3 regions of the Mesorhizobium sp. Pch-S genome follow, and region 2 is predicted to be linked to each of the others. Evidence: predicted binding sites of a transcription regulator. Region 2 holds the regulator's gene; each other region holds the start of a gene.
The links. The regulator PhoB, encoded in region 2, activates phosphate uptake and scavenging genes when phosphate is short. The targets are predictions, from matches to a motif close to TGTCATNNANCTGTCAT.
Positions count from the first base shown of each region.

Region 1 (3,246 bases), 460 kb from region 2:
TGCGGCCATCGTTGAGTACATCAAAGTCGATCAGCTGCTCGAGCGTGTCCTTCAATTCCGCCGTGTCATAGAAACTGGTTGCACCTTCGGCCCCCGACTGCTCCAGCCATGGATTGGGGAAACGCGGCTTGAAGAAGCCGGGTTGTCCCATCGTCATCGTCATCCACGAACTGGTGCGATTGCGGATGTCGCGATAGATGTCGCCTTCCGGTGTGTAGGCCCAGATCTTGCGACCGGAAATCGTCTGCCAGAACTGTTCCAGCCGTTGCAGGCGGCGGCTCGGCTCGTTACCGGCGATGATCGAGGCATTGATCGCTCCGATCGAAACCCCGGAAAGCCATGTCGGCTCGCAACCGGCATCGGACAAGGCCTGGTAGACGCCGGCCTGATAGGCGCCGAGCGCACCGCCGCCCTGCAGCACGAGCGCGACGCGGTCATACTGCGAGGCGATTTCCTGGATGGTGGCGGCGTTCGCCTTGGTTTTGTTGCGGTCCAGCACGGTCAACTCCGGCACATGATTTGAAAGGTCAGCGCGCGCCGGCGAGGTAGTCGTGAACGACCTCGCCGAGGCCGAGGGTAAGGTCGGCGGTGAAATGCAGCGCCGAAACGACTTCGAGCACCGGCAGGCGTGCCACATCGGCCACGACGTGCGGGCGCAGATCGAGCGCCGCGGGGGCGGTCCAGGCCTCCTTCAAGGTGATGTCCGTCAGATGATAGCGCACGAGTTCGCAGATGCGCGGCGTACCGTCGACATGCGGAATGATCTTGACCAGGAAGTTCGGTGCGTTCAGCGCGGCCGTCACCTGCTCACGATCGGCTTCGCGGTGCTTGTAGCCCATCGTGCCGGTGGCGCAGAGCACCGAACCATAGTGCAACGTGCCGACGACGACCTCGCCTTCGTTGACGATCTTCGGGTTGGCCAGCTTCTTCGGGAAGCCCCACAACTCGCGGCCACCAGCGATTGGCGCATCGTCATCCAGATACATGGAATGGACGTAGACGCCGTGCTCGCCATTGAAGCGTACGGGAATGACCTGGCCGCTTTCGGTGTAGTCGCCGAAACCGGTGGAGTCCGGCATGCGGATGAATTCGTATTTCACCAGCGGCTCGCCGTCGATTTCCAGCGGCGCTGGTACCACCGCTTCCAGCGCTTCGCGCGTGGTGCGGTAGGTGATGATGACATACTCGCGGTCGAAGAAACGATAAGGGCCCGGCGGGAAGGAGGGATTGGTCAGCGGCATGGCGTAAGCGCGCTTCACGACGTCGGCGATTTCCAAGCTGTCACCTCGGGACTGAAGGATGTCACATCAGAAATAACGAATGTCATGTTGCATGGCAGCATGACGGGTTTGTGTCGGGTCCATGAACGATTTCAGTCGTTTGTCGGTTCCAGAATGAAATCGACACATGTTTGTGATGGAAACTTGCTGCAATGCACCTAGTTAGAATGTCACTTCAACTGCCAGCCGAGAGATCATCATGGGTTCCCTGACTTCAAAGAACGCGCTCGTCACCGGCTCGACCAGCGGCATCGGCCTCGCCATTGCCCGAGCCTTTGCCGCCGAAGGCGCCAACATCACCATCAACGGGTTGGGTGATCCCGCCGAGATCGAAAAGGAACGCCTGGCGATCGAAGCGGATTTCGGCGTCCAGTGCCGCTATTCCGGTGCCAACATGCTGAAGGGCGAGGAAGTGACTGCGATGGTTCAGGAGGCCGAAAAGGCCTTCGGCAGCGTCGACATCCTGGTCAACAACGCCGGCATCCAGTTCGTCGCGCCAATCGAGGAATTCCCCGATGACAAGTGGGAGGCGATCATCCGCATCAACCTGCTTGCGGCGTTCTATGCGATCAAGGCGGCACTGCCCGGCATGAAGGCGCGCAAATGGGGGCGCATCATCAACACGGCATCCGCTCATGCCCTGGTCGCGTCGCCTTTCAAGTCGGCTTATGTTTCGGCCAAGCATGGCATCGCCGGTCTCACCAAGACGGTAGCCCTCGAAGCCGCTCAGGATGGCGTGACCGTCAACGCGATAGCGCCGGGATATGTGTGGACGCCGCTGGTCGAGAAGCAGATTCCCGACACGATGAAGGCGCGCAACATGACGGAAGAACAGGTCAAGCATGATGTGCTGCTGGCCGCCCAGCCGACCAAGGAATTTGTGACGGTGGAAGAGATCGCCGCGCTTTCGGTGTTCCTCTGCTCGGATGCGGCGAAGCAGATTACCGGAACGACGCTGCCGGTCGACGGCGGCTGGACCGCGCAGTAACGCCTCGCCGTCCAAATGAGATAGCCGGCGTCGCCTGTCGAGGCAGCGCCGGCTGTGTTCCGTGGGCCGATCAGTGGCCGGGCGGAGATAGCAGCGGCGTCATTGCCCGGTTGATCCATTGCCATTCGTTGCCGGGTTTCCGATCCGGCTCCCCACCACGCAGGATGGCCAGCAGTTCCTGGTAGCGGGCCGAGCGGGCATGGTGCTTGCGGTATTGTCCAAGATGCCAGTCGAGGAAGGCGCGGTCAGGTTCGCGCTGCATTGCCTTCGCCGATTTCTCCAGCCATTCGCGAGCAATGGCGATACCGGTCGGTGAGAGTGGGTCGTTGCCTTCATCGATCGCGGTCCTGACGCTGGCCAGAATTGAATTCGCTGCTTCCGCGTAAGCCTTCGGGTCGAATTCACCGTTCCACATCGTGGCTGTGTCCGCCTGCATTTCGGCCAGGAAGCTCTCGTCGGTGATCATTGCGGTGATCTCGTTCCACGCATCGATCTGGTGTGCCGTCGGATCGTCTGGCAATTCCGGCATCGAGGCATCGATCATCTGCCGCTTCCAGTCTTCGCCCATGTCGGCGTTGGCGGCCACCTTGTCGTAGAACCGTTCCATCATGTTTCGCATCTGTGTCTGTGACAGGGTCGTCATCGTCCAAAGTCTCCTCAAGTCGGTTTCGGTTGGCTGATCGATCTTGAGCGTGGTGCGCAGCACGGAGGCGATACGGCGGCGGGAGGCAATCTCGGCTTCCAGTGTATCCAGCCGCATGGCCAGGACCTCTTTCAGCGAAAGATGCCGGGACAGGATCTTGCGGATGGCGGCCAAACCGATGCCTGCTTCCCGCAAGGCCCGGATCAGGTCGAGGCGGGCGACATCGGCATCGGAATAGACCCGGTAATTGCTGAACGTCCGGGTTGCCGGGGGCAGCAGTCCCTTGTCGGAATAGAAACGGATACGCCGCACCGAGATGCCGCTCATCCGTGAAA
Region 1 is NZ_CP029562.1:3,631,815-3,635,060, forward strand. Features, by position in the region: gene C1M53_RS17030 (patatin-like phospholipase family protein) at 1-499, opposite strand, end outside; gene C1M53_RS17035 (acetoacetate decarboxylase) at 528-1,277, opposite strand; gene C1M53_RS17040 (3-hydroxybutyrate dehydrogenase) at 1,480-2,268, shown strand; gene C1M53_RS17045 (MerR family transcriptional regulator) at 2,339-3,246, opposite strand, start outside.
Region 1: a site for PhoB is predicted at 1,341-1,357, ahead of C1M53_RS17035 (acetoacetate decarboxylase). Genes of this name have one in related genera too.

Region 2 (3,246 bases):
GAGGAGCTGATCGACGAACTGCGCCAGAACTACACCATCGTCATCGTCACCCATTCGATGCAGCAGGCGGCCCGCGTCTCGCAGCGTACGGCGATGTTCCACCTCGGCTATCTGGTCGAGGAGGGAGCTACCGACAAGATGTTCACCAACCCCGACGACAAGCGCACGCAGGACTACATCACCGGCCGCTTCGGCTGAGTGAGCGATTGCTGCCGAGGAAAAAGAGGACATATACATGGGCGAACATACCGTCGCATCGTTCGACGAAGAGCTCGGACAGATCAGCAGGCTCATCAGCGACATGGGTGAACTGGCGAGCTCAATGGTCGAAAGCTCCACCAAGGCGCTGCTGAAGTCAGACAATGGACTTGCCCAACGGGTCGTCTCGGATGACGCGATCATGGACGCGCGCCAGCGCGAGCTGGACAGCAAGGCGATCACGCTGATCGCCAAGCGACAGCCGATGGCGCAGGACCTGCGCGCCGTGGTCGGCGCCATTCGCATGGCCGGAGACCTGGAGCGCATCGGTGACCTGGCCAAGAACATCGCCAAACGTGTTGGCGCGGTCGGGCAGGGCGCCACGCCGCGCGACCTTTCGCATTCGATCGACGCCATGGCCCATCTGGTCCTCAACCAGGTTGATGGCGTGGTGGAGAAATACGCGGACAAGGATGCAGAAGGGCTTGCCCAACTGAGGGCTGACGACGAGCGGATCGATGTCAAATACACGTCCGTCTTCCGCGAGCTCCTCACCTACATGATGGAAGATCCACGCAACATCACGGCCTGCACGCATCTGCTGTTCTGCGCCAAGAACCTCGAGCGTATCGGCGACCATGTCACCAACATCGCTGAAAACGCTTTCTACGTGCTGACTGGCGAACAGTTGCCGCCCAACCGTCCAAAGCTCGACGAGACGGCTGCTGCCGTTCCGGCGGCCTGATCACAGGGCGGACGGCAAGATGATCGCGCCGCGCGTCATGGTGGTAGAAGACGAGGAGCCGTTGGGCGTCCTCCTTCGCTACAATCTCGAATCCGAGGGCTATCAGGTCGAAGTGGTCGCCAGGGGTGACGAAGCCGAAATCCGGCTTCAGGAAAACGTACCGGATCTCCTCGTGCTCGACTGGATGGTGCCGGCGGTATCCGGCATCGAACTGTGCCGGCGGCTCCGGATGCGACCGGAGACCGAGCGCCTGCCTGTCATCATGCTGACGGCGCGCGGCGAGGAAAGCGACCGTGTGCGCGGCCTTTCCACCGGTGCCGACGACTATCTGGTCAAGCCGTTCTCGATGCCTGAGTTCATGGCGCGCGTGAAGGCGCTGCTGCGCCGGGCGAAGCCGGAAGTGCTGTCTTCCGTGCTCAAGGTCGGCGACATCGTGCTCGATCGCGAGTCGCATCGCGTGTACCGCAAGAAGAGCGAGATCCGGCTCGGGCCGACGGAGTTCCGGCTACTGGAATTCATGATGCGGCACCCCGGACGGGTCTTCTCGCGCAGCCAGCTGCTCGACAATGTCTGGGGCGAGACGATCTATATCGACGAGCGTACGGTCGATGTGCATGTCGGTCGCTTGCGCAAGGCGGTCAACAACGGCCGCATGCCGGATGTCATCCGCACGATACGTGGCTCGGGCTACGCCATCCGCGAGGATTGATCAGGGGGCGCCGTTCATCGGCACTCCGCCCTGGCTGCCGGATCAGGCTTCCAGAAGCTGAGGGGCGGGAGCCATCGGACCGCCAAGCGCGAAAATCTCCTGATCGATGAAGGTCAGCGCGCGCATGGCGCAGCCCTCGCGGATCAGCATCTGTTCCTTCGGTTCCGTATCGAAGACAATCGAATTCGAATGCTGTCCGCCGGCGGTTTGGGCAATGGCGTGCCGCAGCGCCGGCTCGATCAGGTCGAAGGCCGTTGCGCCAATGCCGACAAACGTCACCGGGGCAGGGTCGATGACGGCGAACAGCGACCCGAGGCTGTAGCCGAGGGCTGTGCCGGCACGTTCATAGGCCTCGCGCTCGGGGCCGGCGCCGGCACGTGCTTTTTCAGCCAGTCTCCGCATTTCGTCGTCGGGAATGTCAGCGGCCGGTTCGGTGTTTTCGTCCAGCCCGTGGGCACTGCGCCAGATCGCGTAATTGCCGGCATAGGCCTCGACGCAGCCATGGCGGCCACAGCGGCATCGTGCACCATTCGGCCGATGGATCATGTGTCCGAATTCGCCGCCCGACGACTGGGTGCCGATGAACAATTCGCCATTGAGCACGATGCCCATGCCGATGCCGTGTGAAAGCAGAACGGCGATGAAATCGTCACGGTAGCGGTCCGTGCCACGCCAACGCAGCGCGACCGCCATCATGTTGCAGTCGTTTTCGACGATGACGGGAATGCCGAAGGCCTTCTCCAGGATATCGGCGAAGGGAATGTCGCCATGCGGGGTGATCGGCGTCCACAGCATGGTGCGGGCGTGTGAATCCGCCGTTCCCTGCACGGCGAAGGCGATGCGCAGGACCCGATGTCTCGCCAGGCTCTGGTCGTGAAGCCTTCGCCGGACCATCTCGATGCATTCGTCGACCAGCGCTTCCCGTGGCAGGGACAGCGTATCCAGACGGCGTGTTTCCTCGGCCAGGACCTTGCCCGAATAGTCGATGGCTGCGGCCGTCAAAAGGTTGAGCGACAGAACGACCGTCAATACCGCTGCTGCGCCGGGGTCGAGCTGCAACCCCACCTGCGGACGCCCGCGTTTCGATGCCGTCGGTTCACTGCGGCCCTCGCGCAGAATACCCTCCGCGATGAGATCGGACGAAATCGCCGAAATGGTCGAATGGCTGAGGCCGGTGATGGTGGTGATTTCCGTGCGGGAGGGCTCGCCGGAGCGGCGCACGGCAGCAATCACCATTGCGCGGTTCCTGCGGCGCAAATCATCGTGACGGATCCCGACAGTCATGTCCTTGCCGTTCCTCCCCCGCCGGCCTCGTGGACACCGAGACCGTTGCGCCTGGGCCGCCAATGGCGTTCCAGAAGCGCTGTTCGTGCATAGGTCGATGCATGAGCGAATGCAAAACCCGTTTCGCTCCTGCCGTCGCGACAGCGCGCTCCTCCACAGATAGTGGCAGAACATGCCCTCGTCGTCACTATTATTTCGTGATCCGAAAAAAATATCGCGAATGACTCGAATCCCGTTGACAGAAAGCTGCGCCTGCGCGATTATTTTTTCGAAGCTCGAAAAAAAGCTTCTCCAACGGCCAACGCACACA
Region 2 is NZ_CP029562.1:3,167,628-3,170,873, forward strand. Features, by position in the region: gene pstB (phosphate ABC transporter ATP-binding protein PstB) at 1-198, shown strand, start outside; gene phoU (phosphate signaling complex protein PhoU) at 236-943, shown strand; gene phoB (phosphate regulon transcriptional regulator PhoB) at 963-1,652, shown strand; gene C1M53_RS14780 (ROK family transcriptional regulator) at 1,695-2,936, opposite strand.

Region 3 (3,246 bases), 940 kb from region 2:
GCCGATGTCATCTCGCGGCAGCCCGCCTTGCACGCTGCCGAGATCTCCGGTGGTCTGTACAGCCCGTTCGAACTGCGCGTGGAATCGCGTGAGGTGCTGCCGAAACTGACCGCATTCCTGGGCGAAGGGTTGGGTGTCGAATTCCGCTTCGGCGTCGCCGTCACCGCGATTGAGCCCGGCAGCGTGGTGACCAGTGCCGGGCGGATCCATGCGGCAAGGGTGGCGGTGTGTCCGGGTGACGACCTGACCAGCCTGTTTCCCGAGCGCATCGGCCAGTATGGCGTCCGCCGTTGCAAGCTGCAGATGCTGCGCCTCGCCAATCCCGGATTCAAGTTGGGTTCGGCGCTGGTCTCGGATCTCAGCCTGTTGCGTTACGAAGGCTATGCGGGGCTGCCGGAGGCAGCGGCGTTGCGGCGTCGGCTGGAGAGCGAGCAGGCTGGTGAACTTGCCAATGGCGTCCATCTCATCGTCACACAGAGTGCCGACGGCTCGCTGGTCATCGGCGATTCCCACCACTACGGCACGACACCGGATCCCTTCGGTTCCGATGAGGTCGACCGGCTCATACTGGGCGAATTCGCCAGGCTGTTTCCTGCGGCCCAACCGACCGTGACCGCGCGCTGGACCGGAACCTATTCCTCAGCCAGCCACGCCGCGTTTCGCGACGCCCCGCATGAGGATGTCCGTCTGGTGATGGTTACGTCCGGCACTGGTGCCAGCACCGGCTTTGCGCTGGGCGAAGAGACGGTGGCGGAGTTGTTTGGCTGACACAGACCGTTTCAATGGATGATGCGGGGTGCAAATAGCGGATCTCCGCACTCGGATGCTCACATACTGAAATACGCTCCGCTTCACTGCGTGCGTTTCGTTCATATCGATCAATGTGAAATGGTCTCCGGGGTGCAGCGATACGCGTCGGAGGCGAAGCGCTTCATGTCGACTGTCGGCGCTCGGAAGTCTTGCGTGACACCCGTGTGACAAACATCAGTAGAACCTATTCCATCATAGGATAAATAGATTTCACTTATCGTATTGGCCTCATCTAGAGTGGCTCATGGACGACGCGTGCCGGCATCTCTGGGCCGGTACAGCCGCAAACCGGCGTCCCAATGCATCGAAGAATGTGCCACCAGACGGGGAATCCAAGCCATGAAATCTCGCATAGCATCCGTGCTTGCAGCGCTTGCTGCAACCTTCGCTGCCTCGGCGGCGATCGCCGAAACCAATCTGACGGTCTACACCGCGATCGAGGCCGTCGACCTCGACCGTTACAAGGCCACTTTCGAAAAAGCCTATCCGGACATCAAGATCAACTGGGTGCGCGACTCCACCGGCGTGATGACGGCGAAGCTGCTTGCCGAGAAGGACAATCCGCAGGCCGATGTCGTCTGGGGGCTGGCCGCGACCTCGCTGCTCCTGCTCAAAAGCGAGGGCATGCTGGAGCCTTATGCGCCGGCCGGCGTCGACAAGCTCGACAAGCGTTTCGTCGACAGTGCCAACCCACCGTCCTGGACCGGCATGGATGCCTATGTCGCCGCCATCTGCTTCAACACCGTGGAGGCAAAGAAGCTTGGTATCGCAGCGCCCAAGAGCTGGAAGGACCTGACCAAGCCCGAATACAAGGGCCATGTGGTGATGCCGAATCCGAACTCCTCGGGCACCGGTTTCCTCGACGTATCGGCCTGGCTGCAGATGTTCGGCGAGAAGGATGCGTGGGCCTTCATGGATGGCCTGCACCAGAACATTTCCGCCTATACGCATTCGGGTTCCAAGCCCTGCAAGATGGCGGGCGCCGGCGAGACGGTGATCGGCGTTTCGTTCGAGTTTCCCGGAGCCAAGGCCAAGTCCGCGGGTGCGCCGATCGACATCATCTTCCCCGAGGAAGGTTCCGGCTGGGAGGCTGAAGCCACGGCTATCGTTGCCGGCACCGCCAATCTCGAAGCAGCCAGGAAGCTGGTCGACTTCGCGGTCTCTAAAGAGGCCAACGAGATGTACAATGAAGGCTACGCCGTGCTCGCCTATCCCGGCATCGCCAAGCCGGTCGAGCATCTGCCTGCCGATGTCGCCGACCACATGATCAAGAACGACTTCGAGTGGGCTGCCAACAACCGCAAGGCGGTGCTGGCGGAGTGGGCAAAGCGCTACGACGCCAAGTCCGAGCCGAAAAGCTGAACATTCCAGCCGGGCGTCGTCAGAAGCGGCGCCCGTTCTGCTTGAACTCCAGAGCGTTTCCGCTTGCACCAAAGATGGGCCACGAGATGAAACACGAGACCGTGACCGGAGCGGGCGCCGCCCCGCTGCGCCTTGCGCATGAGGCACCAGAGAGGCCTGGCTATCTGGTCATCGACCAGGTGTGGAAGACATTCGGCGACTTCGTCGCGCTGAAAGGTGTCTCGCTGGACATCAGGGAAGGCGAGTTCATCTGCTTCCTCGGACCTTCCGGCTGCGGCAAGACCACCTTGCTGCGTGCCATCGCCGGGCTCGATCTGCAGACGCGCGGCACCATCCGGCAGGCTGACAGGGACATTTCCAACCTGCCGCCGTCAAAGCGCGACTATGGTATCGTCTTCCAGTCCTATGCGTTGTTTCCCAACCTGACGATCGAACGGAATATCGCCTTCGGCCTTGAGAATGCCCGGCGACCGAAAGCGGAGGTCCAGGCTCGTGTCGCGGAACTGCTCGCTCTGGTCGGCCTGTCGGAACAGGCGAAGAAATATCCGGCTCAGCTGTCCGGCGGCCAGCAGCAGCGCATCGCACTTGCCCGTGCCATGGCAGTCTCGCCGGGCCTGCTTCTGCTCGATGAGCCGTTGTCGGCGCTCGACGCCAAGGTGCGTGTCCATCTGCGCCATGAAATCAAGGAACTGCAGCGCAAGCTCGGCGTCACCACCATCATGGTCACCCATGACCAGGAAGAAGCGCTTTCGATGGCCGATCGCATCGTGGTGATGAACCACGGCGTCATCGAACAGGTCGGAACACCAACCGAGGTCTATCGCCATCCGAAGACACTGTTCGTCGCCGACTTCATCGGTGAGACGAACCAGTTCCCGGCGCGGATGATCCACAGAGAGACGGTCGGGCTCGCCGGTACCGAACTCGCCTGCGCGTCCTGCGAGCTTGCCCAAGGCAGCGACGTAACAGCAGTGATCCGCCCGGTCGACATCATTCCTCATTCGCTTGACGGGCACGAAGACATCAGGACGCCGCAGAACCTGCTCGACGTCACGGTGGCGGAGATGGAGTTCC
Region 3 is NZ_CP029562.1:4,104,889-4,108,134, forward strand. Features, by position in the region: gene C1M53_RS19250 (TIGR03364 family FAD-dependent oxidoreductase) at 1-768, shown strand, start outside; gene C1M53_RS19255 (putative 2-aminoethylphosphonate ABC transporter substrate-binding protein) at 1,150-2,172, shown strand; gene C1M53_RS19260 (putative 2-aminoethylphosphonate ABC transporter ATP-binding protein) at 2,259-3,246, shown strand, end outside.
Region 3: a site for PhoB is predicted at 964-980, ahead of C1M53_RS19255 (putative 2-aminoethylphosphonate ABC transporter substrate-binding protein). Genes of this name have one in related genera too.